3 regions of the Leptolyngbya sp. CALU 1928 genome follow, and region 2 is predicted to be linked to each of the others. Evidence: predicted binding sites of a transcription regulator. Region 2 holds the regulator's gene; each other region holds the start of a gene.
What was found. The regulator NtcA, encoded in region 2, controls nitrogen genes in cyanobacteria. The targets are predictions, from matches to a motif close to TTTGTANNNNNNNNTACAAA.
Positions count from the first base shown of each region.

Region 1: the regulator NtcA is predicted to act here: its motif matches at 3,328-3,347, upstream of AC1S5B_RS25640 (P-II family nitrogen regulator).
Region 3: the regulator NtcA is predicted to act here: its motif matches at 3,627-3,646, upstream of AC1S5B_RS07655 (ammonium transporter).

Region 1 covers NZ_JBXBCE010000019.1:63,678-71,306, forward strand. The annotation lists gene AC1S5B_RS25610 (hypothetical protein) at 1-67, opposite strand, end outside; gene AC1S5B_RS25615 (GNAT family N-acetyltransferase) at 234-692, shown strand; gene hpxZ (oxalurate catabolism protein HpxZ) at 724-1,107, opposite strand; gene AC1S5B_RS25625 (cobyrinic acid a,c-diamide synthase) at 1,104-1,898, opposite strand; gene queF (preQ(1) synthase) at 2,017-2,475, opposite strand; gene AC1S5B_RS25635 (hypothetical protein) at 2,660-3,238, shown strand; gene AC1S5B_RS25640 (P-II family nitrogen regulator) at 3,414-3,761, shown strand; gene AC1S5B_RS25645 (ABC transporter ATP-binding protein) at 3,936-4,763, opposite strand; gene AC1S5B_RS25650 (hypothetical protein) at 4,727-5,317, opposite strand; gene AC1S5B_RS25655 (DUF4079 domain-containing protein) at 5,370-5,807, opposite strand; gene nfi (deoxyribonuclease V) at 5,879-6,592, opposite strand; gene AC1S5B_RS25665 (antibiotic biosynthesis monooxygenase) at 6,599-7,243, opposite strand; gene AC1S5B_RS25670 (RNA recognition motif domain-containing protein) at 7,430-7,629, opposite strand, start outside.
Region 2 covers NZ_JBXBCE010000019.1:311,472-319,100, forward strand. The annotation lists gene aat (leucyl/phenylalanyl-tRNA--protein transferase) at 1-334, shown strand, start outside; gene pcrA (DNA helicase PcrA) at 414-2,765, opposite strand; gene AC1S5B_RS26780 (hypothetical protein) at 2,764-2,889, shown strand; gene fabI (enoyl-ACP reductase FabI) at 2,886-3,665, opposite strand; gene ntcA (global nitrogen regulator NtcA) at 4,060-4,731, shown strand; gene AC1S5B_RS26795 (DUF3084 domain-containing protein) at 4,886-6,232, shown strand; gene corA (magnesium/cobalt transporter CorA) at 6,204-7,520, shown strand; gene AC1S5B_RS26805 (hypothetical protein) at 7,517-7,629, shown strand, end outside.
Region 3 covers NZ_JBXBCE010000001.1:1,642,405-1,650,033, forward strand. The annotation lists gene AC1S5B_RS07645 (polysaccharide deacetylase family protein) at 1-1,218, opposite strand, end outside; gene AC1S5B_RS07650 (ammonium transporter) at 1,830-3,419, shown strand; gene AC1S5B_RS07655 (ammonium transporter) at 3,887-5,470, shown strand; gene AC1S5B_RS07660 (GDSL-type esterase/lipase family protein) at 5,637-6,539, shown strand; gene AC1S5B_RS07665 (SagB/ThcOx family dehydrogenase) at 6,609-7,629, shown strand, end outside.

The DNA of each region.
Region 1 (7,629 bases), 250 kb from region 2:
TCCATCCAAATCCTTGACTGAGTTGTCGCTTTGACCGTTGAATTAATGGGCGATCGCGCTGACTCATACAAACCCTCTCCTAAGCATCTCCACCGCTTTCTATTATGCAAGTGCAAAGCAGGTTAAGGGAGTTTATGTCTGGCTTAGCCTATCAATGAAAATCGTGTTTAAATACTTAGGTGTACTGAATCCATCAGTTAAAGTAGTGAACGACTTTTACTGGAAGAAATCGAATGGTATTGCCAAGCGCAATTATTACGCTACAGGAAATTACTCAAGAAAATCTTGAAGATATCCTCGATTTGAAAGTAACTGACGAACAAGAAAAATTCGTTGCCTCCAATGCCGAGTCTCTTGCTGAAGCCCATTTTTATCCAGAGGTTGCTTGGTTTCGAGCAATTTATGCCGACGAAACACCAGTCGGCTTTGTGATGCTGGAAGATGATCCGGTCAAGGCATCCTATTATCTTTGGCGGTTTATGATTGATGCTCGTTTTCAAAAGTGCGGATTTGGGCGACGCGCTTTGGAATTGTTGATCGAACACGTCAAAACGCGCCCCGGCGCAAAGGTTTTATTGACAAGCTGTTACCCTGGAGAGGAAAATCCTGGGACGTTTTATCAGAAGCAGGGCTTCGCATATACAGGTGAGAAAGAAGATGATGAAGCACTGATGATGCAGCGTGAACTTTAAGGTCGCCTTTCGATACCGCGATCCCATTCCACTAAAGGGGCAACAGCGACACATGAGCCGACACAATCCGCCATCCCTGGGGGAACTTCCGCCAAAACTGGCTTTGCCTGCCCGATCTCGCCACGCCCTTGATAGTGCGCCGAAATTCTAAGGTAATCGCTGCCGTGTCGTCGCCAAAGGGCACCACTGTCAAATGGGAAATTTCTCGCGCTAGATCTTGAGTGGGGCGATTTTGGCGAAACTGTCGGATTTCGTCAATTCCATACAGGTTTTCAGTAGCACCAAATCGCACCACATCCGGTGATTCCCAAAACAGCGCGTCCAAGGTTGCTAAGTCATTGGTGCAAAGGGCGGTTTCGTAGGTTTGGTAGAGTTGGGTCAGTTCAGCAATCAAGTCGGTAGAAAGATGGGTCATTGCAGATAAATTGCGTCTTGATCTAGTTCAAAAATATAGTGATAGTCGAATATGAGGGACTGAGAATGGCGAATGATCGAAAAGCCCATGTTCGTGGTGACATCCGTTGGGAAAGTGGCGATCGCCAACTCCACCAACTTTTTCTCAGACATAATCGGCTTCTTCACATAATAATCGCGCCGCGCGAAAAATAGATTTTCATCTTTAGGCACCACAATTTGATTAATCCGATGAGCGTGTTGAATCGGCTTAATGTAAGTCTGCAAAAACTCTTCCTGGTTCCGCTGCAAGCGATATAGCTTTTCCTGCTGATACCAACTCATCCGAAACATCATCTTAATCAACTCAAACCCCAAAATATACGAGAACACATTGTTGCGTTCCTCCGTACTCATCACCAACCGCAACGCCGACTCTAGATAAAGCTGCGGCTGAGTCCGCATATCTTGCGCCGAGTGAATATAGAATTGACGAATATAATGCCGTAACGAGTTGGTATCCAGGTCAGTTTTAACCTTAAATTCCTTTAAGTATTCTTTGACTTTTTGCTTGGTATCCCGGTCTTCCAGAACTTTAGACACTAAGCCATCGGCGGTATAGTCATCTAAAAATTTTGCTCGTGTTTCTGGCGCAGCAGCACCCATCAGATGGCACAACGACAACACATAGCGGCGCTGTGCCCAAGGCAAGCTCTCAGCCCATCGCCGCGCTTCTGGGGGAAGCTTCAGCAACAAATCTTCGGCAGAAGCAGGATTAGAAAGGGCGACCGGCGATTTAAATGATTCATTCATGGATACTGGAAGGGAGCGATCGCGGTATTGCATCTCCTTACTATTCAGTGTGCCCAACCTTTACATTTATCAACAACACCAGTCTTATTTTGTTCGATCAAATTTACGCGGAGTCAAATTATGCCTGGATCGATGGGTGACGATGCTCCACCTCAATCACCGTATGCACATTGCCCCGTGGATTATAATCGCCTTTAATTTTCACTTCCAGCGGATCACAGGCAGCCACAAAATCATCCAAGATTTGGTTAATCGATTCTTCGTGGGAAATATAGCGATCGCGGTAGCTGTTGATATACAGCTTAATCGCCTTTAGCTCCACCACCTTTTGATTCGGAACATAGGTCAGGTAAATCGTCGCAAAATCGGGATAGCCCGAAAAAGGACATTTGCAGGTGAATTCAGGCAACACAAGCTGAATTTCATAGCGTCTGCCAATGCGTGGATTTGGAAAGGTAATTAACTGTCCGGACTCAATCAACCGCTCTCCATACTTTGGTTCGGGAGCTTGGCTGAAAGATTGACTGGATAATTCAGACTCAGATGGGATCATCGACTCGGTAGAAAATTGACTCATGATTGTAATTCAGAAATAGGACTAGGAATCAGATTTTAAGGAAAGAGGAAAAGGAGAAAGTTAGAACTCAAAACTTAGAACTCTGCCCTCTCCTCTTCCCTTACAAGAAAAACGGTCACTTTTTGAGTTTGCGTTTATCGTGTGGGCAATCATTTTTTACTGTATCCACAAACACTGCTTTCCTATGACTTCTAACGTTAATACTAAACCGATGATGCAACTTGCTAAAACATCTGCGCCTGTCTCAAAACTAGGGGCGGCACGTAGTCCATCCGTCCCGATCTCGGTCTATCGAGAAGTCGCCAGTGAGTTGCAGTCTACTCAAACTTCTCTCAATTCTCTGAAAGGTCAAAACGAGGATCTGGTTCAAAGAAATCAGCAGTTGCGGCTGGAAATTGAGCGAGTGGTTCAGTCAGCCCTGTATCTTCGTCAGCTTGCAGATACTAATTTGCAGGTAGCCCCTTCAAACACAGACAATTTTTCAAGTCTAGTTGCCGAGACTTCATTAACGACAGAAACCCTGGCACAACCCGTTCAGTTGAATCAGCCATCTGCTGTAACCCCTGCCAAAAATGCCCTGAAACAGCTTACCGGAATTCCTGGAAAGTTGTTTACGGGACAGCCTAGTCAATCTCCTTCGACTACTCAAGCGGAAGCAAAAGAAATCGGTGCTTGGTGGCTGGTTTTGGTGATTTGCATGATTATTGTGACGGCGTTTGGCACCGGATTTTTGATTGTGCGCCCGTTATTGCCTTCCCGTTAGAGATTTTCATTTCCATGAATGCTTGAAATATCTTTAGTATCTAGCGATTAGGCAGGTATTTGGTAAAGTGTGCGATCGCCAGACGGCAGACTGTAGTTTTTGTTACAAAATACTCGCTCTAGACGGTGATAGAAAGTGACATGCTAAATAACAAAGCATCCCATAAAAATAAGGAGTGAAGGAGTTGAAAAAAGTCGAGGCTATTATTCGCCCGTTTAAGCTTGATGAAGTAAAAATTGCGCTTGTCAATGCAGGCATCGTCGGCATGACGGTTTCTGAAGTGAGAGGCTTTGGTCGCCAAAAGGGACAAACTGAGCGCTATCGCGGATCAGAGTATACGGTTGAGTTTTTGCAAAAGCTCAAGGTTGAAATTGTGGTTGAAGATGAGCAGGTTGACATGGTAATCGATAAGATTATTGTGGCGGCTCGGACGGGTGAGATCGGCGATGGCAAGATCTTTGTGACTCCAGTTGATCAAATTATTCGCATCCGCACGAGCGAAAAGAACCAAGAAGCCGTCTGAGCGGTTTCACTGAAGTTTCTTTCATGCGTTCGGTCAGAGGCTCTGTTGTTAAGAGTTGGATAAAGTCGCGCTAACTTCCTAAAACGGTAATGTTCTGTTCTAATTTTTTGATCGAGCGATGGCTCTCCAAATCCAAATAGGAGAGCCTTTTTCATTGCCTAAACTTTTGATTGTTTAAGCCCATTCTTCTTCCTGAGCGATCGCAGCTTGCTGCAAAGTCTCTTCAATCATCTGCCAGTTGATCTGATTCGCGGATTGATTAGTGATTAACTGCCCTTGCTGAAAATGTAAAACACGGGTACACCAAGCTTGAGCGAGATCAAATTGATGGGTCACCATTACAACAGTGGTTGCATAGCCGGATTGCTCCAAAACGGATAAAAATTGCTGACGCTGAGTAATATCCAAGGAGGCAGTCGGTTCATCCAGCAAAAGAATTTTAGGTTGAGCAATCAATGCACGGGCGATCGCCACCCATTGCCGTTGCCCAAGAGATAGCTGCTGTTCAGTGCGAGACAGCCACTCAGATGGAATTTGGAGGCGATCGCGCCATTCGCTGACTTGGGCTGTGATCGCGAGCGGCGAAACGCCCCGCAGTTGCAATGGGTAGGCTAATGCCTCTTGCACGGTCATCCCCAGCAGTTTAGATTCTTGGGGTAGCAAGAGAATTTGTTGTCGCAGGGAAACGGGTGAAATTTGAGTGTAAGGGCGATCGTTGAAATAAAGCGATCCCTGAGTCGGAGAAATCAGGCGGTTCAGCAGTCGCAATAGAGTTGTTTTGCCTGCTCCAGCGGCACCCACAATGGCAATGTGATCGCCTTGAGCCACCTCAAACGACACATCCCGCAGCGAGTAGTAAGCAGGCAGATTGGATTGATCCCTGCGCCCTAATTTGGCAGATTTGAACAGTTGCGGGGCGAAACTCACCCGGTCTACGCGAATTTGGGCAGGTTGAGCAGAGGAAATCATGCCGTGAGCGACAAAGCGGTCCAAATTGTCCAACTATCGACCAGCAGCAATAGCACCGTCAACCCTAACAACGTCAAATACATCCATGGTTGCGACAATGGGCGCACATCACTCGTGTCAATGCCCGTTTTTTCCTGCACCACGCGCACTAGACGCGAGAAGCCTGCAACTCGCATGGGCAGCAGGTATGCCTGCCCAGTTTGACTCAAGAAGTAATATACAATTCCCCCTTGCCCGGTAGACCGAGGTTTTAGGGCTTTTACCTCCGCCCACGGCAGCACCCACCCTTTCCGCACAAATCGCGGCATCCAGGCTGGATAGGTCACCTGAATCTCAGTTTCAGCTACCACAACCCGCTCTGACAACGCTCCATACAGCGCGATAAAGCCTAAGCCAATGCCCAACCACAGCCATGTAGGGGAAACGGCAACTCCGTCTGTCTGCGGCAATAAAGGTAAAGGCGCTGTCAAAGCCACATATAACCCCAGTAACGTTATGCGAATTAACGGCGAGAGCCAAAACGTTGCCGGAAAAGTGTCTGGCAATGAACTAGATTGAGTCTCTTGTGATGTCTGAGCCGATTTCACTATCCTGCTTACTCCATTCCAATTCCTTACAACCTACACCCAAATCTATGCTTCAGGGCAGATACTTCTGCACCACTGTCCAGCCTGTGACTGACACGCCGATAAACCCTGCTAACAAGACTGCATTAATGCCAACGTGCAATTGCCTCGCCCATAAGCGCTCGGTGCTAATTTGCACGGCACTCCAGGCAGATAGAAACACGAGATAGACGACGGCTAACCCCGATATGAGATGCACGGAATGCCCTAGGCTGCCATATTCGCCTAAAGTGCCAACAATGCCGATCGCCAGTAGCACCAGTACTAAAAGGGCTAAAGTTAACCCCAGCAAAAAATGTACTGGACGTAACCAGTCTGGGCGGATCTGCTCATTTTGTCTCAGCGATCGCATCCACAGCCCAGAAACTCCCAGCAGGAAATAAGCAAGCCAAGACAAACCCATGGACCATGCTGCAATTCGCCAAAGCCAGATAAAAGAAGGTAGATTCACGAGTTGATTAGGATTAGAAGATTTACCGATGAGTTCACTTTAACGAATCGCTGCTTGCTTCAATCGATAGCTCAAAAAAGAGAAAGCTGATCGGGTAGATCAGGTGAAGCCGCGATCGCGTCGATTGCAGGTCCCGATGCCAGTTTATGAGCATGGCGGGTTGTTTCGGGTAAGCGATATTTAGTGGTGCAACGCATGACGTAGGCGATCGCAGTGTCCAAGCTAATCCGATGCCCCGGAGATATATAAACAGGCTTAGTGCCAACCCGTGTTCGTAAGGCAACGCCAATTGTTTCACCTTTGTGGAGCAGCGGTTGATAGCTGCCTTTTTCATCTGCTAAATCTGCATGTTTGCCCACTAATAAAGATTTGGCAACGCCAATTGTGGGCAAATTGATGATTAATCCTAAATGGCATGCAATCCCCAAACGACGCGGATGAGCCGTCCCCTGACCATCACACAGAATCAGGTCGGGTAGAGTCGTTAGCTTTGCCAGCGCATCTACCACCGCCGGAATTTCGCGAAAAGAAAGCAAACCTGGAATATACGGAAAAGTTGTGGGGCGACGGGCGATCGCGCGATCGCACACCTGCAAATCATCTAGATTCAATACGGCAACAGCGGCACGGGTAATGGTTCCCTCCGCTTCAAAGCCCACATCTACCCCTGCCACATAGCGCACTTCACCGAGTTGATCGGTCACAATCACTTGGCTACGAAGTTTTTGCTGAAGCGCGATCGCTTGCTCTGGGGAGAATGACCAATCTAGTAAAGTGATATTCATCCACTTCTAAGCTGAGTGAACAAAAATCGAGCGCATCAGTGCCAACGCTGCTAGAACAAGCGCTGCACCAATCCAGTTAATTTTAGCCAAATTTCGATTTTTAGGTTGTAACCAAGCTTTGAGCAACCATGCTACAAAAGGCATCACCAGCCAGGTCAACAAGCAGCAAGAAAGAAAATTGCTCAACAACATGACATCCGCAAATGCCCAGGAATTTGTCCACTGCAAGGAAGATTGCAACAGATTCAACAGCATAACCGTGGGATAAAGTCCTAGCAGGGTTGCCAAAATTTGCTTCCAGGCAGAAGGGTTTGTCTCTTGCTTGACAAACCACCGTTCTAGCCCTGTTTGGAAGTGAGTAATCTTAGAGCTTAGAAAAACTTGCTTACCAATTTCAACGAGATTGTAGCGTATATCTGATTCGAGCCAGCTAGTCAGGCTATCAGACGAGTCGAAGTGAACAATGATGTACCACTTCCCGCCCTGCTCTACCGGAGGACAAACCGTTGTTCCTAAATAGCCATCAAACTGACTAGCCGCCTGAGTAATTCTATGTTGCCATTGCTTGAACTTTTCTTCTTTCTGTTGAGACACTTCATGTTCAATGACGTAGCTAGCAGTATCGTGTTTGTAAAGCTGTTTCTTAACCATGCTGTATTTGCAGAATGTAGAGCGCTGGCATGTGGACAACTGTTTATACCAGAGTACTGCTCATAGAAAAAGCTCAGGGTGTTTATTCCTGAGCTTTTCCATTAATTAACTTCGCCTTCGAGAAAAAGAGAAAATCTAGTAACCTCTTTAACTTGATAGCCTCATTGCCGTTCTAGTCTATAAGAACTAGTAGCTACGAGAGAAGCTGTTGCTGCGACGACCGCCGCCACCGCCGCCGAAAGAGCCGCCTCTATCTTCACGGGGTTTTGCTTTGTTAACTTTCAGGTCCCGACCCATCCATTCTGCACCGTCTAGTGCATCAATGGCGGCTTGCTCTTCAGCATCAGTACCCATTTCAACGAAACCGAAGCCACGCATCCGACCAG
Region 2 (7,629 bases):
TTCTGAGGATCTTAAAGCTGTTTACGGGGCGCTGCATCAAGAAGGCTGGGCGCATAGCTTTGAAACCTGGCAGGGCGATGAGTTGGCGGGTGGAATTTTGGGGATTGTGATTGGCGGCGCATTCATTGGCGAGTCGATGTTTTTTCGGATTCCCGACGGTTCAAAAGTGGCAATGGTGAAGCTCGTAGAACATCTGCGCGATCGTCAGTTCACCTTATTCGATGCTCAAATGATGAATCCGCACCTAGAACGCTTCGGTGCCTATGCGATCGACAATCGCCAGTACAAAGATTTGCTTCGACAGGCACTACAACAGCAATGCAGTTTGGCATAGGAGAAGAGTGAAAGACGACTTTTCTGAAACACTGCAAAGATAACCCCCACCCTAGCCTTCTCCCGATAGGAGATGAACTCTAATCTTCCCGCTGGATAGGAGTCATTTTGGGATCAATAATCTTTTGCCCTAGTCCTGGAAACTTGACCGCCAAACAAATTTTGTTACCTGCGCCAAAAATGCGGGTCACTTCCCCTTCACCAAACGCTTTATGAATTAGGCGATCGCCAATGCTCCAGTCATTGGCATGGCTGTTGGGCATATTGCGCGATTCGCTTTTATTCCGACGAATTTCAGAAATCGGCTTCGTCCATTTATTAGGAATCGCCGCCGCCACATTGGAATTGAGCAATTCTCTCGGCAACTCTGCAAGAAATAGCGATGGGCTAGCAGGCTCACGGGAGCCATACAGTCGGCGTTCCCTTGCATAGGAAATAAACAGTCGCTCTTGGGCGCGGGTGATCCCCACATAGCAAAGTCGCCGCTCCTCTTCCAAGGCAGCGGGATCTTCCATCGAACGGTAGTTGGGAAACAAACCTTGCTCTAACCCGACCAAAAACACCACTGGAAATTCCAGACCTTTGGAGGAATGGAGCGTCATTAAAGACACCTTTTCATCTTCTTCGCCCAAATTATCTAGGTCAGATGCTAACGAGGCACTGGCTAAGAAACCCAACAGGCTTGGATCGTCGTTGTTTTCCTCAAATTGCAGCACGGCGTTGTAAAGTTCCTGCACGTTTTCCAGGCGATCGGTGGCTTCATCGGTTCCCTGATTTCGTAGGTCTGTCACATAGCCAGAGTCTTCAAGTACGCCTTGGGCAATTTCGCTGGCAGAACAAGACTCTAATTCCTGTCGCCATTTTTGAATAATCTGAGCAAACTGAAGCACTCCTTTAGAAGACCGACCGGCTAAGGATTTGACCGAAGTTTCGTCTGATAAAATTTCCCAAAGCGGTATGCTCAGTTCTTGGGACGCTTTGACTAACGAATCGATTGTGGTTTTGCCAATGCCACGCCGGGGCGTGTTGATGACGCGCAGGAGACTAATCGTATCGAAAGGGTTGGCGATCGCCCTGAGATAGCCCAACACATCTTTGATTTCTTTGCGATCGTAAAACCGCAAGCCGCCCACGACTTTGTAGGGAATTTGCAATTTCACCAGCAAGTCTTCCATTGCGCGCGATTGGGCATTGGTGCGGTATAAAATCGCAAACTTCCCGTAGTGCAATTCAGGATGCTTGGCTTCTAACTGGCGAATTTGATTCGTGACAAATTCTGCTTCTGAGGTTTCGTCGTCGGCGCGATATAAAAAGATCGGTTCACCTTCACCCCGCGTTGGCTTCAAGACCTTATCAATGCGTTCGGTGTTGTTATCGATCAGTTGGTTGGCAACTTCTAAAATATTTCGGGTTGAGCGATAGTTTTCCTCTAGCTTTACCATCGTGCGGGTGTCATCGTCATGCAGGCGATCGCCAAAGTCATCCTGAAACCCCATCAAAATCGTGAAATCTGCCGCCCGAAACGAATAAATAGATTGATCCGCATCGCCCACCACAAACACCGAGCGATAGTCCCATTCGTTAAAGGTATTCGAGTTTTCGCCATTGGTTACAAGCAGACTAATTAAATCGTATTGCGTCCGGTTTGTATCTTGATATTCATCCACCAACACATGACGAAACCGCTTGTGCCAATAGGCGCGGACTTGCTCGTTTTGTTTTAATAACTGGACTGGCGTAAGAATTAGATCATCAAAATCTAGGGCATTATTCGCCGACAGCGTATCTTGATACATGCTGTAGACATTGGCAATCACCCGTCCCCGAAAATTAGACTGATCTTGTTCTAAATCTTGAGGCGAGAGGCTCTTGTTTTTCGCATTACTGATGGCATAACGAACCGATTTTGGATCAAACTTTTTGTCGTCTAAGTTAAGTTTTTGGGTAACAATCTCTTTGACTAAACTTTGAGCATCCGATTCATCAAAGATAGAAAAATTGCGCGTCCATTTGCGCCCATTGCTATCTTGATATTTTTCAATATCAAGCCGTAAGATTCGGGCACAAAGCGCATGAAATGTCCCGATCCAAAGCTCTTTGGTAATGGTTTTATAAACGTGGGATTTCAGCCGAGTTTGCTCACTAGGCGAGAGCGCATCTAAGGGCTTGCCAAAATCGCTGCGAGCTTTTTGATCGGCAAATAGCTTTTCGATCCGCTCTTTCATTTCCCGTGCGGCTTTGTTGGTGAAAGTGACCGCCAAGATATTTTCGGGATCGACTTTATGGTTCAAAACCAGGTTTGCAATCCGGTAGGTGAGCGCTCGCGTTTTGCCAGAACCTGCTCCCGCTACCACTAACAGCGGACCGCAGTAATGTTCTACGGCTTGACGCTGAGAGGAATTAAGGTGGCTGATATCGAGAGTCTGGCTCATGGAGGCTATTTTGTGGAAGGTGCGGTTTCTAGATAAGGGTATCGCATCTTGCCATCCTGTGGAGTCCGGCAGAGGGTTTATTGGGGGCGATCGCCCCGGACTGATGCTAATTTATCTAGCCTAAGCCATGCCCAAGATTTCGTAGCCCGCATCAACATAAAGAATTTGCCCTGTCATGCCGCTGGATAAGTCGCTGCATAAAAAGGCGGCGGTGTTGCCCACTTCTGTTTGGGTGACCGTGCGGCGTAAAGGTGCTACTGCCTCTACGTGATGAATCATATCCAAAATGCCGCCCACCGCAGAGGATGCCAAGGTGCGGATAGGTCCGGCAGAAATGCCATTGACTCGAATATTTTGAGGACCTAGTTCTGCTGCTAAATACCGGACACTCATTTCCAACCCTGCTTTGGCAATTCCCATGACGTTGTAATTGGGGATCACCCGCACGCCGCCTAAATAGGTAAGCGTTACAATGCTGCCGCCTTCCGTCATCAATGGTTTTGCCGCCCCGCAAAGCTTGACCAAGGAATAGGTGCTGATGTCTAGGGCGGTGGCAAAACCAGCGCGAGACGTTTCCACAAAGCCACCGGTCAGGTCGTCTCGGTGGGCAAATGCCAGACAATGAATCAAAATGTCGATTCTTCCCCACTTGTCGCCTACGGTGTCAAAGGCGGATTGAATTTGAGCATCGTCTTGAACGTTGAGTGGCACAAATACGCTGGGATTGAGCGGCTCTACCAACTCAGCGACTTTTTTTTCCATTTTCCCTTTTTCATCGGGCAGATAGGAAATGCCGATGTTTGCTCCGGCTTTGTGAAGCTGTTGGGCAATACCCCAGGCGATTGATCTGTTGTTGGCGATTCCGGTCACAAGGGCATTTTTTCCAGTCAAGTCGAGCATGGTGATCAATACTTTGAGGGCACCTATGAGGATACTGAAATATGAGGTACAAAGATAGCAAGCTAAAATAGTTCAAGGGTTCCAAGTTTAGCTTCGGAAATCAGTTTTAATGGATCTTAGTAATTATTCTTGCAATGAATTTTGTTCAAGTTGCTAGGCTGCGGTTAATATACTGATACTTCCTAGGCTCTTTTATAATGGTAATGAGAGAGCATTAGATTAGTAGCTCCAGCCTTTTTTATGTGAGTTGAGATCGCCCCATTTTGTAACAACGAGTACAAAAAAACCTCTAGGAGTGCGTTTAAGTATTCTAAGTTACAGAGTTAAATGTCAGGCATTCGACACTTTTCATTCAACGAGTTGGCACGTAATAAGGACTCCGAGCAGGGGAATTATGGTTGTGACGCAAGATAGACCACTGGCATCGGTATTTCGTCAGATGGGAAGTGGGGTGTTTCCTCCCGTTGTCGAATCGTTTGAACGGGGTAAGACAATTTTCTTTCCAGGCGATCCCGCTGAACGCGTCTACTTTCTAGTCAAGGGAGCCGTAAAGCTCTCTAGGGTATACGAAGCGGGGGAAGAAATCACAGTTGCATTATTGAGAGAAAATAGTGTGTTTGGGGTTTTGTCGCTGATTACAGGTCATCGGTCTGATCGCTTCTATCATGCCGTGGCATTTACGCCCGTGGAGTTGCTTTCGGTGCCGATTGAGCAGGTCGAGAAGGCGTTGAAAGATAACCCTGATTTATCGATGATTTTGCTACAAGGCTTGTCTTCGCGCATTTTACAGACCGAAATGATGATTGAAACCTTGGCTCATCGGGATATGGGTTCTCGATTGGTTAGCTTTTTATTGATTCTGTGCCGAGATTTTGGCACCCCCACCAAGGAAGGAATTACGATTGATCTGAAGCTGTCTCATCAGGCGATCGCCGAAGCAATTGGCTCTACCCGCGTTACCGTTACCCGGCTTTTAGGCGACTTGAGACAAGATAATATGGTTTCGATTCATAAAAAGAAAATTACTGTTCATAATCCTGTAACGTTAAGTCAGCAGTTTACCTGATGATTTAAGGTTTGAGACGCTTAAAAATAAAAGCCTTGCGCTCACAAATTAGCGCGTAAGTAGAAGTCATCATCAAAGATTCATGGGGTAGGCTATAGATGAGCTTGCCCCTGTTTGCATTGCAAAAGTTGGAGCGTTTTGGTTTGGAGCAGCGATGTCTACGGGGCTGATCCTAATATTTGCAATTTTGGTGATTGGTGGTGTGATTGCCACTGTCGGCGATCGCATTGGCACCAAGGTAGGAAAAGCCCGCCTTAGCCTGTTTAACTTGCGCCCTCGTCGGACGGCGACCTTAATCACCATTTTGACTGGAATTGTCGTTGCCGCCTCTACCTTAGGAATTTTGTTTGCAACGAGTGGTCCACTCCGCACGGGAGTGTTTGAGTTAGGCACGATTCAACGCAAGCTAAGACGGGCACGCGGTGACCTAGACAGTGCGAAAAGCCAGTTAGAAACGGCTCAGTCTCAAAAGAAGCGCACCGAAGCAGAGTTAAACCGGGCAAAAGCCCAAGAAATTGCGGCTCAAAAGCAATTGATGAGTACTCAAAAACAGATTCAGACGATTGGCGGCTCCTTAAAAAGCGCGATCGCCGAACGGAATCGCGCCCTGAGCGATCGTGTTGCAGTCCAACAGACTCTCGAACAAAACCGCAGTCAACTTGCCGCAATCTCTGAGCAAGTACTGCAATTCCGCTCCAATATTAGACAACTGCAAGCTGAGCAGAGTCGAGTTGTGGCAGTGGCGGAAGAGGAAATTAGAGCCAAAAATGCGGTTATCAATGAGCGAGAAGGGCGACTCAAACAGCTAGAAGCCCAGCAAGATTTTTTGGTGCAAGAAATTGGCAAGCTAGAGCGGGAAGCTGAGGGTTTACGCCGGGGCAATGTAGCAATTCAGCGAGGGCAGGTACTCTCTTCTGCGGTCGTTCGGATTCTTGACCCGCGCTCTACTCAAGCCGCGATCGATCAGCTTTTGCGAGAAGCGAATCGATCGGCAACCCAACTGGTGCGACCCGGCACAAAACCCCAGGGACAAATGATTCAAATTACTCAAGCTGAAGTAGATCAACTGATCAAGCAAGTGAGTAGCGGTCAGGATTACGTCGTGCGTATTTCTTCGGCTGCCAACTATCTCACTGGCGAAAACTTGGTTCAAGTTTTTGCAGAAGCGGCTCCCAACCGGGTTGTTTTTCGAGAAGGGGATCTGATTGCTGCCACTTCGCTTAATCCAGCGAGCCTCAGTGAAGTGCAAATTCAGCAGCGCATTAATCTTTTAGTGACAGCCGCAGGATTTCGGGCGCGTCGCTTGGGAATCCTAACCGATACAGTGCAAATTGGCGATGGGCGAGTGCAAGATCTACTGGCATTCATCGAAAAACTGCAAGGATACAATGAGACGATTGAGCTAAGGACGATCGCCGAAGAAACAATATTTACCGCAGGTCCTCTCAAAGTAAATCTGGTTGCTGTACAAAATGGCAAAGAACTATTGCGATCGCAATAACTTCTTTAGCCGTGGCTACACTATCAACGACTTATTCCGGGCGATCGCCCTTCTCGAAAATTGGTTAGAGGTTTTCTGCATGGTAGATCATCGTTTACGCCCCCTTGTAATCCAAACAGTTTCTCCTAACCTTGAGGACGACGACTCTTACATCGACTATCACTATCACACTCCTGGTGAATTGCCAGGAGCGCTTGACATCGATCCAAATGCGTCACCACCCGTCATTGTGTTAATTGATTACTGCAAAGATGCTGCTAGTCGCTGTGAGCTAGATACCCCTGAAGAGATTATCCCCTATCTGGATACTGGCTCAGTCTCTTGGGTGGATGTGAAAGGGTTTGGGAATGAAGACATTATGCAGCGATTGGGGCAAGTCTTTAATCTGCATCCACTCGTGTTAGAAGACGTGGTGAATGTGCCGCAGCGCCCAAAGGTGGAGGAACACCCAGAGCAACTGTTGATCATTGCGCGTATGGTCACCCTAAGGGACGACGAAGAAACGTTTGAAAGTGAGCAGGTTAGTTTTATCCTGGGTCGGCACTACTTGCTTACAGTTCAAGAAGAGCCCCGCTACGATAGCTTTGGCCCTATTCGAGAGCGCATTCGCACCAGTAAAGGCACCATTCGTTGTAGTGGGGCTGATTACCTAACCTATGCTCTGCTCGATTCCATTATTGATGGATTTTTCCCAGTCTTAGAGATTTATGGTGAACAGCTAGAAGAATTGGAAGATGAGGTCGTGGCGAGTCCTAATCGTCAAACTCTGCAAAAGATTCATGATCTTAAACGGGATTTGCTCACCTTGCGTCGGGCAATTTGGCCTCAACGCGATGCCATTAATGCCTTGATTCGAGATGGCAGTGACTTGATTAGCAGTGATGTGCGTGTGTATTTACGGGACTGCTATGATCACACGATTCAAGTATTGGATATGGTGGAAACCTATCGAGAACTGGCTTCTAGCTTGATGGATATCTATCTATCGTCTGTTAGCAACAAAATGAACGAGGTAATGAAGGTCTTGACCGTTACGTCTTCTATCTTTATTCCATTGACATTTATTGCCGGAGTGTATGGCATGAACTTTAATACTGAAAAGTCGCCTTGGAATATGCCAGAGTTGAATGCTTACTGGGGCTATCCTCTCTGTTTGGCGGTGATGCTAGCGATCGCGATCGCCATGGTGACTCTATTTTGGCGCAGGGGCTGGTTTGAAAATATGGCAGCCGTGAAGTCTCCTAGTAACGCTGACAAAAAAGCGCTTGGGGTGGGTAATCCTCGATGAGATCGCTAGACCCAATCATCTTGGTGATCTACCTCGTTGTGATCATTTGGGCACTGTCCCAGATTGTGAACAGTTTCAACGATGAATATACCGTTTCTTTGGATGACGA
Region 3 (7,629 bases), on a different contig from region 2:
GGGGGTGTTTGCAATGATCTGAGGGATTTGCCCACGGGTGTTGTAGTGAATGGTGACTGGCTTGCCGCCAGCAATAAAAATAAACGGATTTTGATTGATTGTCATATCAAGCCGACGGACAGGGGCTGTGAAGTTGAACCCCATACTGACGGATGGCGCTGGGGAACCGCCCCAAGCAATATCAACCATTTCTTGAATACGGGATTGCCCGATGCGCCCGATCGCCAATAAACTTTGTGACTGACCTGCTAGCTGCTCCTCAGCATCGTTCATGGTTAGGGCTGCTGCATAACCTGCTGCTTGCACAGACTCCATGGCGGCTTTGTCAAATTTGCCCTCTGGATAGGTGAAGTAGCGAATGGGTCTACTTAACTCTGCTTCTAGAATGCGTTTGGAATCTTGAGTTTCCAGCAGCAGTTGTGCCGGAGTCAAGCCTTCCATTACCTTGTGGTTGACGCTATGGGAGGCGATGGTCACAAGCGGATCTTTCGCCATTTCCCGCAGTTGCTCCCAGTTCAGGCTGGAGCGTCCCATTTGTTTGCCAACTTTCGCGGTATAAATCGAGAAGAGTGCGGGGTAATTATATTTTTTTAACAGGGGATATACATAGTCGTAATGCCCTTTGTAGCCATCATCAAAGGTGAGCAAGATTGGTTTGGCTGGTAATGGGCTGCCTGTGCGGAGATGGACGACCAGTTGATCCATGCTGATGGGAGTTAACCCTTTTTGTTTGATTAGCTGGAGGTGCTGCTCAAATTCTTGGGGTGTGACATCAAAAAATACGAGTTTTTCCGGCAAGATGTCGTGATACATCATGACGGGTACTTTGGCTTTCCGTGCGAGAGAGTTGATTTCGGGAAAAGGGCTAGGACTGAGATACGCCATGACCTGAGGCGCTATCTGACCGACGATCGCGTCCATCCCAAAGGCAGGTTGTTCGACCCAATTGGCGGTTTGAGAAATGTTTTTAACCAGTTGGAGCAGTCCATTGGTGGTTTGAGTCGCTTGGTTTGGCTGACAAGCGAGACTTTTGGCAGGGGGCAGCGGTTGCGCGATGGCGGGTTGTTCAGAGCTTGGTTGCTCTAAGGTGCTGTTGGAATCTAACGATCGCTCAATCGTTAGGGTTGCTGAAACAGGGTGCGATCGCTCAATTGCACAAAATAGAAGTGGAGTAAGCACGGCGATCGCCAGTCGCGATCTCTGATTCAAAGGACTCATCGGATTGAATTTGATAAAAAACCTACCCACGCTGCCCATAGTTCACCAAGCTTCATAAGTTCCCTAGACATATCTACCCCATAACGGTGGCTTTGTCAGTTTTTTTGACGTTTTCTCGCGGATATATTATGCCTTCTCTGCCTAAACCTATGCTTAGCAACCCCTGTGTTGAATCAAATCAGCATAGAAATCACCGGGGCGGATTTTACGGATTGTCACTATGGAAATTTTTCCTATGGTAGAGAAAAACTTTGGTTCATAGTATGCTCGATGGTCATCGACTTAACAACTTTTTATCATTCTCCACAGAGAGTATTTTTTGTATAAAAGATTACAGAATAACCGAGTCGAAAAAGATGCAATTCATTAAGGGTTATTTTTGTTATTTTCTTAGACATCCTCAAAAAGATGAGATAGCACCCAGAAAATTCATGCGTTAAGCGTTTGATTGTTTCGCTTCAAGATTTTTGAAGCAGTGAGATCGCTCAGGGTTCCGCTAATTTCAGTTTTCTCATCTTCCTACTAGTCATGTAGGATGCTACTCGTCAAAGTGCCGCTCATTAACTCAAACTCATTAACTTAAACTCAGTGAGGAATTCCTACTAATGACCATGAGACTTCCGGTTAAGCCGCCTTCAGCCCGAAGGAAGCAGCGTTTAATGCCAGCCCAAAAGAACCAGTGGCGATCGCTCGATTGGTACTCTAGAAAGCTATCCCCCAGCGCTCAAGCCTGCATTCCCCTTGCTCTGATCATTGTATTAATTTGGGGGTATGAAGCATTTGCTCAAGGCGCACCGACCCTCGCAGATGTAGCAAAAACCACTGAAACCCTCAAAGTGGGTCTCGATACCATGTGGGTATTGGTGGCTGGCATGTTGGTGTTTTTCATGAATGCTGGTTTTTGCATGTTGGAAACTGGTTTCTGCCGCCAGAAGAATGCTGTGAATGTTCTCGCTAAAAACCTGATTGTGTTTGCCCTTGCCACGATCGCATTCTGGGCGATCGGATTTGGGTTAATGTTCAGCAGCACAGGTGGCTTCATCGGCACCGGCGGTGGCTTCTTTTTAGCTGGTGCAGACAACAGCCCCGCCACAGGAGACGCTTATAAAGGCATCTTTAGTGCGCTCAGTTGGACAGGCGTCCCCCTGCTTGCAAAATTTTTCTTTCAGCTTGTCTTTGCTGGAACAGCCGCCACGATTGTATCTGGAGCCGTAGCAGAACGCATCAAGTTTGTTAGCTTTTTAATCTTCAGTGTCTTACTGGTTGGTATCGCTTATCCCATTACTGGACACTGGATCTGGGGTGGAGGCTGGCTAGCCACATTGGGCTTCTGGGATTTTGCAGGTTCAACCGTGGTTCACTCAGTGGGAGGTTGGGCTGCCTTGATGGCTGCCGCAATTCTGGGTCCTCGGCTAGGTAAATATAGTGCCAATGGGCATTCCAACGCCCTACCTGCCCATAACATGAGCATTGCAACTCTAGGTGCTCTGATCCTATGGTTAGGATGGTTCGGGTTCAACCCCGGCTCAACGATGGCAGTGGGGGATGGTTCGCTAATTTCTCATATTGCGATCACGACCAACACCGCAGGTGCATTTGGCGGACTTGCTGCAACTATTACGGCATGGCTCTATCTAGGCAAGCCGGATCTGTCCATGATCATCAACGGCATTCTGGCAGGATTAGTTGCCGTTACCGCAGGGTGCGCCTTTGTTACGATTCCAGCCGCCGCTGTGATTGGTACGATCGGTGGGATTTTAGTCGTGTTTGCAGTAGGGTTCTTTGACAAGCTTAAGATTGATGACCCGGTTGGGGCAACTTCAGTTCACCTAGTGTGTGGAGTCTGGGGAACTTTAGCTATCGGTCTATTTGCAGTGGGTCCAAGCGATGCGCCTGGTGCTCTGTATACAGCCGGTCCAGCCGCTGGACTGCTTTTGGGTGGTGGAATTGGGCAACTTTGGAATCAATTTGTCGGGGTGATGGCAGTGGGTGGTTTCACTGTCTTGGTTTCCACTATCTTCTGGTATGTCCTGAAGGCGACTTTAGGCATCCGCGTGACTGAAGAGGAAGAGCTTATTGGGCTAGATATTAGCGAGCATGGCATGGAAGCCTATGCAGGGTTCGTTAAAGACAGCACAGGTTTACCAACCGATTTATCCGGTAGTATTGATAGCTCTGGAGTGGCAAGCAAAAATTATTGAGCTAGCGATAAAGAACGGTTACACGCTTGAAAAAGCAGAAACATAGACCAAACTTTGAATGAAGACTACCTAAAATAGTGGAATCTTAATTTATTAAAAATTTAAGGTTCCACTTTTTTGTTGAACAGGATAAAGACAGGAAATATTTTCTGAGTACCGTCATAGGTAGGTGGTTCGATAGACTTTGCAGAATACCACCTCACGTATTTTGTCACTTGTAATACAACTTGCATTAACCGATAGGCTCACAATCAACTTCATCAGATTCTGCCTATAGGAAGATTTCAGTCTTCGTATACTGTGCTATCTAGGTGCAGTTTTCCTTTTATATATCTACTTTGGATTGATCCTATGGCTAGCAGGCAAGCAGTGGTGATAAACATCAAGCGATTGGGTGTTTTCTGCCTCTGTTGATGTACTGCTTTTTACATTGCTTCTGTGTTAGTTGCGAGGATTTTCGGGTAATAATGGCTAAACTCAAGCACCACAGAAAGATGATGGGCGATCGCCCATCATCTTCTAGATTTTCTAATTTGGTTTCTTCATTCAATCAGTTCTATCTACACTTCGCTGGCAGGAGCAGTAGAAGGGCTGGTCAAAAGTTATGGTTGAAATGGGCAGTCGCATTTTGTGTTCCATTAGCGTTTTTAGCTGGTTTAAGCTTACTGGGCGGTCCACTGGCTGATATGGCGATCGCCCAAGCTCCCGCAGCAGCGGCTGGAACGAATCCCTATGAAGCGATTGACACAGGCGATACCGCTTGGATGTTGACTTGCACAGCGCTCGTCCTGTTTATGACCCCCGGATTGGCATTTTTCTATGGTGGTTTGGTGCGATCGCGCAACGTCCTCAACACCATGATGATGAGCCTTGTTTCGATGGGAATTGTGGCAGTCACTTGGGTGTTTTGGGGATACAGCCTCAGCTTTGCCCATGTTGCCCTTGATAAAGACAATTGGGAAACCGGGATTGGTCAATTTATTGGGAGCTTGCAGTGGTTTGGCTTGAATGGAGTTGCGTTGACTCCAGAACCAATTTATGGGGCAACCATTCCCCATCAACTGTTCATGGCATACCAAATGATGTTTGCCATTATCACGGTAGCGCTGGTATCTGGTGCAGTTGCCGAGCGGATGAGCTTTAAAGCCTATGTATGGTTTTTGGTTCTGTGGTCTACGTTTATCTACTGCCCTCTTGCCCACATGGTTTGGGGACGAGGGTATCTGGGGCATCTAGGCGCTTTGGACTTTGCCGGAGGAACGGTGGTTCATATTAGCTCTGGAATTTCGGCAGTCGTTGCGGTTCACATGATTGGTAAACGCAAGGATTACACGATTAAACCGATCATTCCTCACAATGTGCCCTATGTGCTGTTAGGTGTGGGAATCCTCTGGTTTGGCTGGTTTGGCTTTAATGGCGGGAGTGCGATCGGCATTGGTAGAGACATCGGGGTCGGGCCTTCTGCCACAGTTTCATTTGTAGCAACCACCGTTGCAGCATCAGCTGCTGGGTTAACTTGGGCACTGGCAGAATGGTTTGGCAAAGGTAAGCCAACCGCTGTGGGAATTGGCACTGGCTTTGTGGCTGGGTTAGTGGGTATCACGCCGGCAGCCGGCTTTGTCACTCCGGTTTCGGCAATTCTCATTGGTGCCATCACTTCTATTGTCTGCTTTTTTGCAGTCAACTTTAAAGCAAAAATTCAGTTTGATGATGCCCTCGACACCTATCCCGTTCATGGCGTGGGTGGAACCGTTGGCGCACTCTTGACCGGGATTTTTGCAACCAAATCAGTCAATGGCTTGGGGGCAGATGGGTTGTTGTTTGGCAACTTTAATCAATTGTTGATTCAGATTTGGGCAGTCCTAATCGCCTATGTGATTGCCGGGGTTGGCACCTTTATCATTCTTAAGGTGATTGGGCAATTTATGCCTCTGCGGGTTAAGGACAATGTGGAAGACGAAGGCTTGGATGTACATGAGCATGGGGAAGAAGCTTACGGTGAGAGCATTGCAACCGAAATGAGTTTTGCTACTAAGGCTGCTGAATTATAACTTTGGCTTGACTAATTTCTTACTGCACTAAAATCTAGTCACGAATAAAGGCTATCTTGGTGGCTGCAAACAGTTTTTGAACTGATTTGTAACCGTTGCCAAGATAGCCTTTACAATCTGATTCAACGTGTTTTGATCTGAGCAAGTGTTTAGACGTTTTATCGCTGTGCCAACCTGGTTTATTTCTTTAAGCGTAGGGAGTGGGTTGCTACTCTCGATCGCGCTGCTTGGCGTTCATCGTGATAGTTTACGGAGTGCTTCTCAGGTGCGTGCGTCTACGGTTGACCAGCCCTCCCCCTATCCATCGCCTTACAATACACCCGCTAGTTCCAATGCTCCAAATGCCCAGGTTGGAGTGCGATGGCAGTTGAGTTATGACCAATGGGTGCAGTTGCTAAAACAAGAAGCAGCAGCGATCGCAGAGCGATCGCCTAGCCAACTCAAAGTCTTAGCGGGAGATTCATTAAGTCTTTGGTTTCCGAGCAATTTGCTGCCCACAGGAGCCACTTGGCTGAATCAAGGCATTTCTGGCGAAACATCCTATGGGCTGTTGAAACGGGTTAAATTTTTGGATCAAACCAAGCCTGAGACTATTTTTGTCATGATTGGCATCAATGACTTAATTAGAGGGGTGAGAGGCGAAACCTTGGTTGCCAATCAGCGAGAGATTGTGCGGCATCTTAAAGTCGCCCATCCGCAAGCGACGATTGTACTTCAATCGATTTTGCCTCATGGTGGCGATCGCGCGAGTCAGCGATATCTTGCCTCAGTTAAAGGAGATCCGGATGCAAAGGAGCGTCCTCTCTGGGTTGATCGATTGCCCACCATTTCAAGCCGCTGGATTCGCACGATTAACGAGAAATTAGAGCGGATCGCCCAAGATGAAGGCGTAGAGTATCTGGATTTACATAGCGCTTTTGCGGATGCAGACGGTTATATCAAAGAAGAATTGACCACCGATGGCTTACATTTAAGCGTGGCTGGGTATGCCCTGTGGCGATCGAAGCTAGATCAAGTGGGCAAATCCGCTTCAAAGCCTCCTATTTCCCGTTCCGCGACTTCTCCCTAAAGGAGTGGCACTTTTTCAGAAGAGAGTGTCAATATTGGGTTAGGAGATGAGCCAACGCTAAATTCCTCTATGCCTGAACCGACTATCTCGATCGCCCAGCATTATCACGAACGCACCAAATACGATCCCAGAACGATCAATGCCAAAAGTAAACCACCGGATTGGAACCAGCAACCGCTCCCATTCAAAGAATACAAAATTGGCAGTTCGTTTGACCTGAAGTCTTTCCTTACAGAGAATCCTGAAAAGTTTGCCAACGATCCTATCGGCAAGTGGTGGCAGCGGATTTCTCAGCTTTTGTTTTGCAGCTATGGCTTAACGGGCATGGTTCCCACGGTTGGCGACCCCCACTATTTAAGGGCGGCTCCCTCTGCGGGTGGGCTTTATCCTGCGGAACTCTATCTGATTTCGCGCGGCACTCCGTTATTACCTGCCGGATTGTTTAACTATCAAGCGCGTACCCACTCCCTCATGCATTTCTGGGAGAATGACCTGTGGACAAAACTTCAAGCTGCGTGCTTTTGGCATCCTGTTTTAGAAAATACTCAGTTGGCATTCATTGTCACTACGGTATTTTTGCGATCGCAATGGCGGTATCAAGATCGGGCTTATCGCCGTGTGTGCTTGGATAGTGGGCATTTGTTAGGCAACCTCGATTTGACCTGTGCCATGAACGACTATCGCCCTCATCTCATTGGTAGTTTTATGGATGAAGCCGTCAATCAGTTGTTGTATTTAGATTCTGCTCAAGAAGGGGCGATCGCAGTGCTTCCCCTTGCTGATTTACTGGAAGTTCGCCAAAATCTTCCCCTTGCCAAAACCATCACTCCAACTCGGACGCACACTGAGTATCCCGCCCTTGCCGACGGTGAATTACTAGCGTACCTTCATCAAGCAACCCAAATTGACCTGAATGAAACCACGAAGGTGAACTGGAAACTGTCACCCACAGAAGGGCAGCGCACGGATAAATATAATTTTCCATTTTGTACTAAGGTGTCTACTGCAACCGACGCGATCGCCTGGGGAGATCATCTGGAAGGTCTAGAAAACACGCTACTCAGACGGCGTTCCACTCGTGCCTATACTG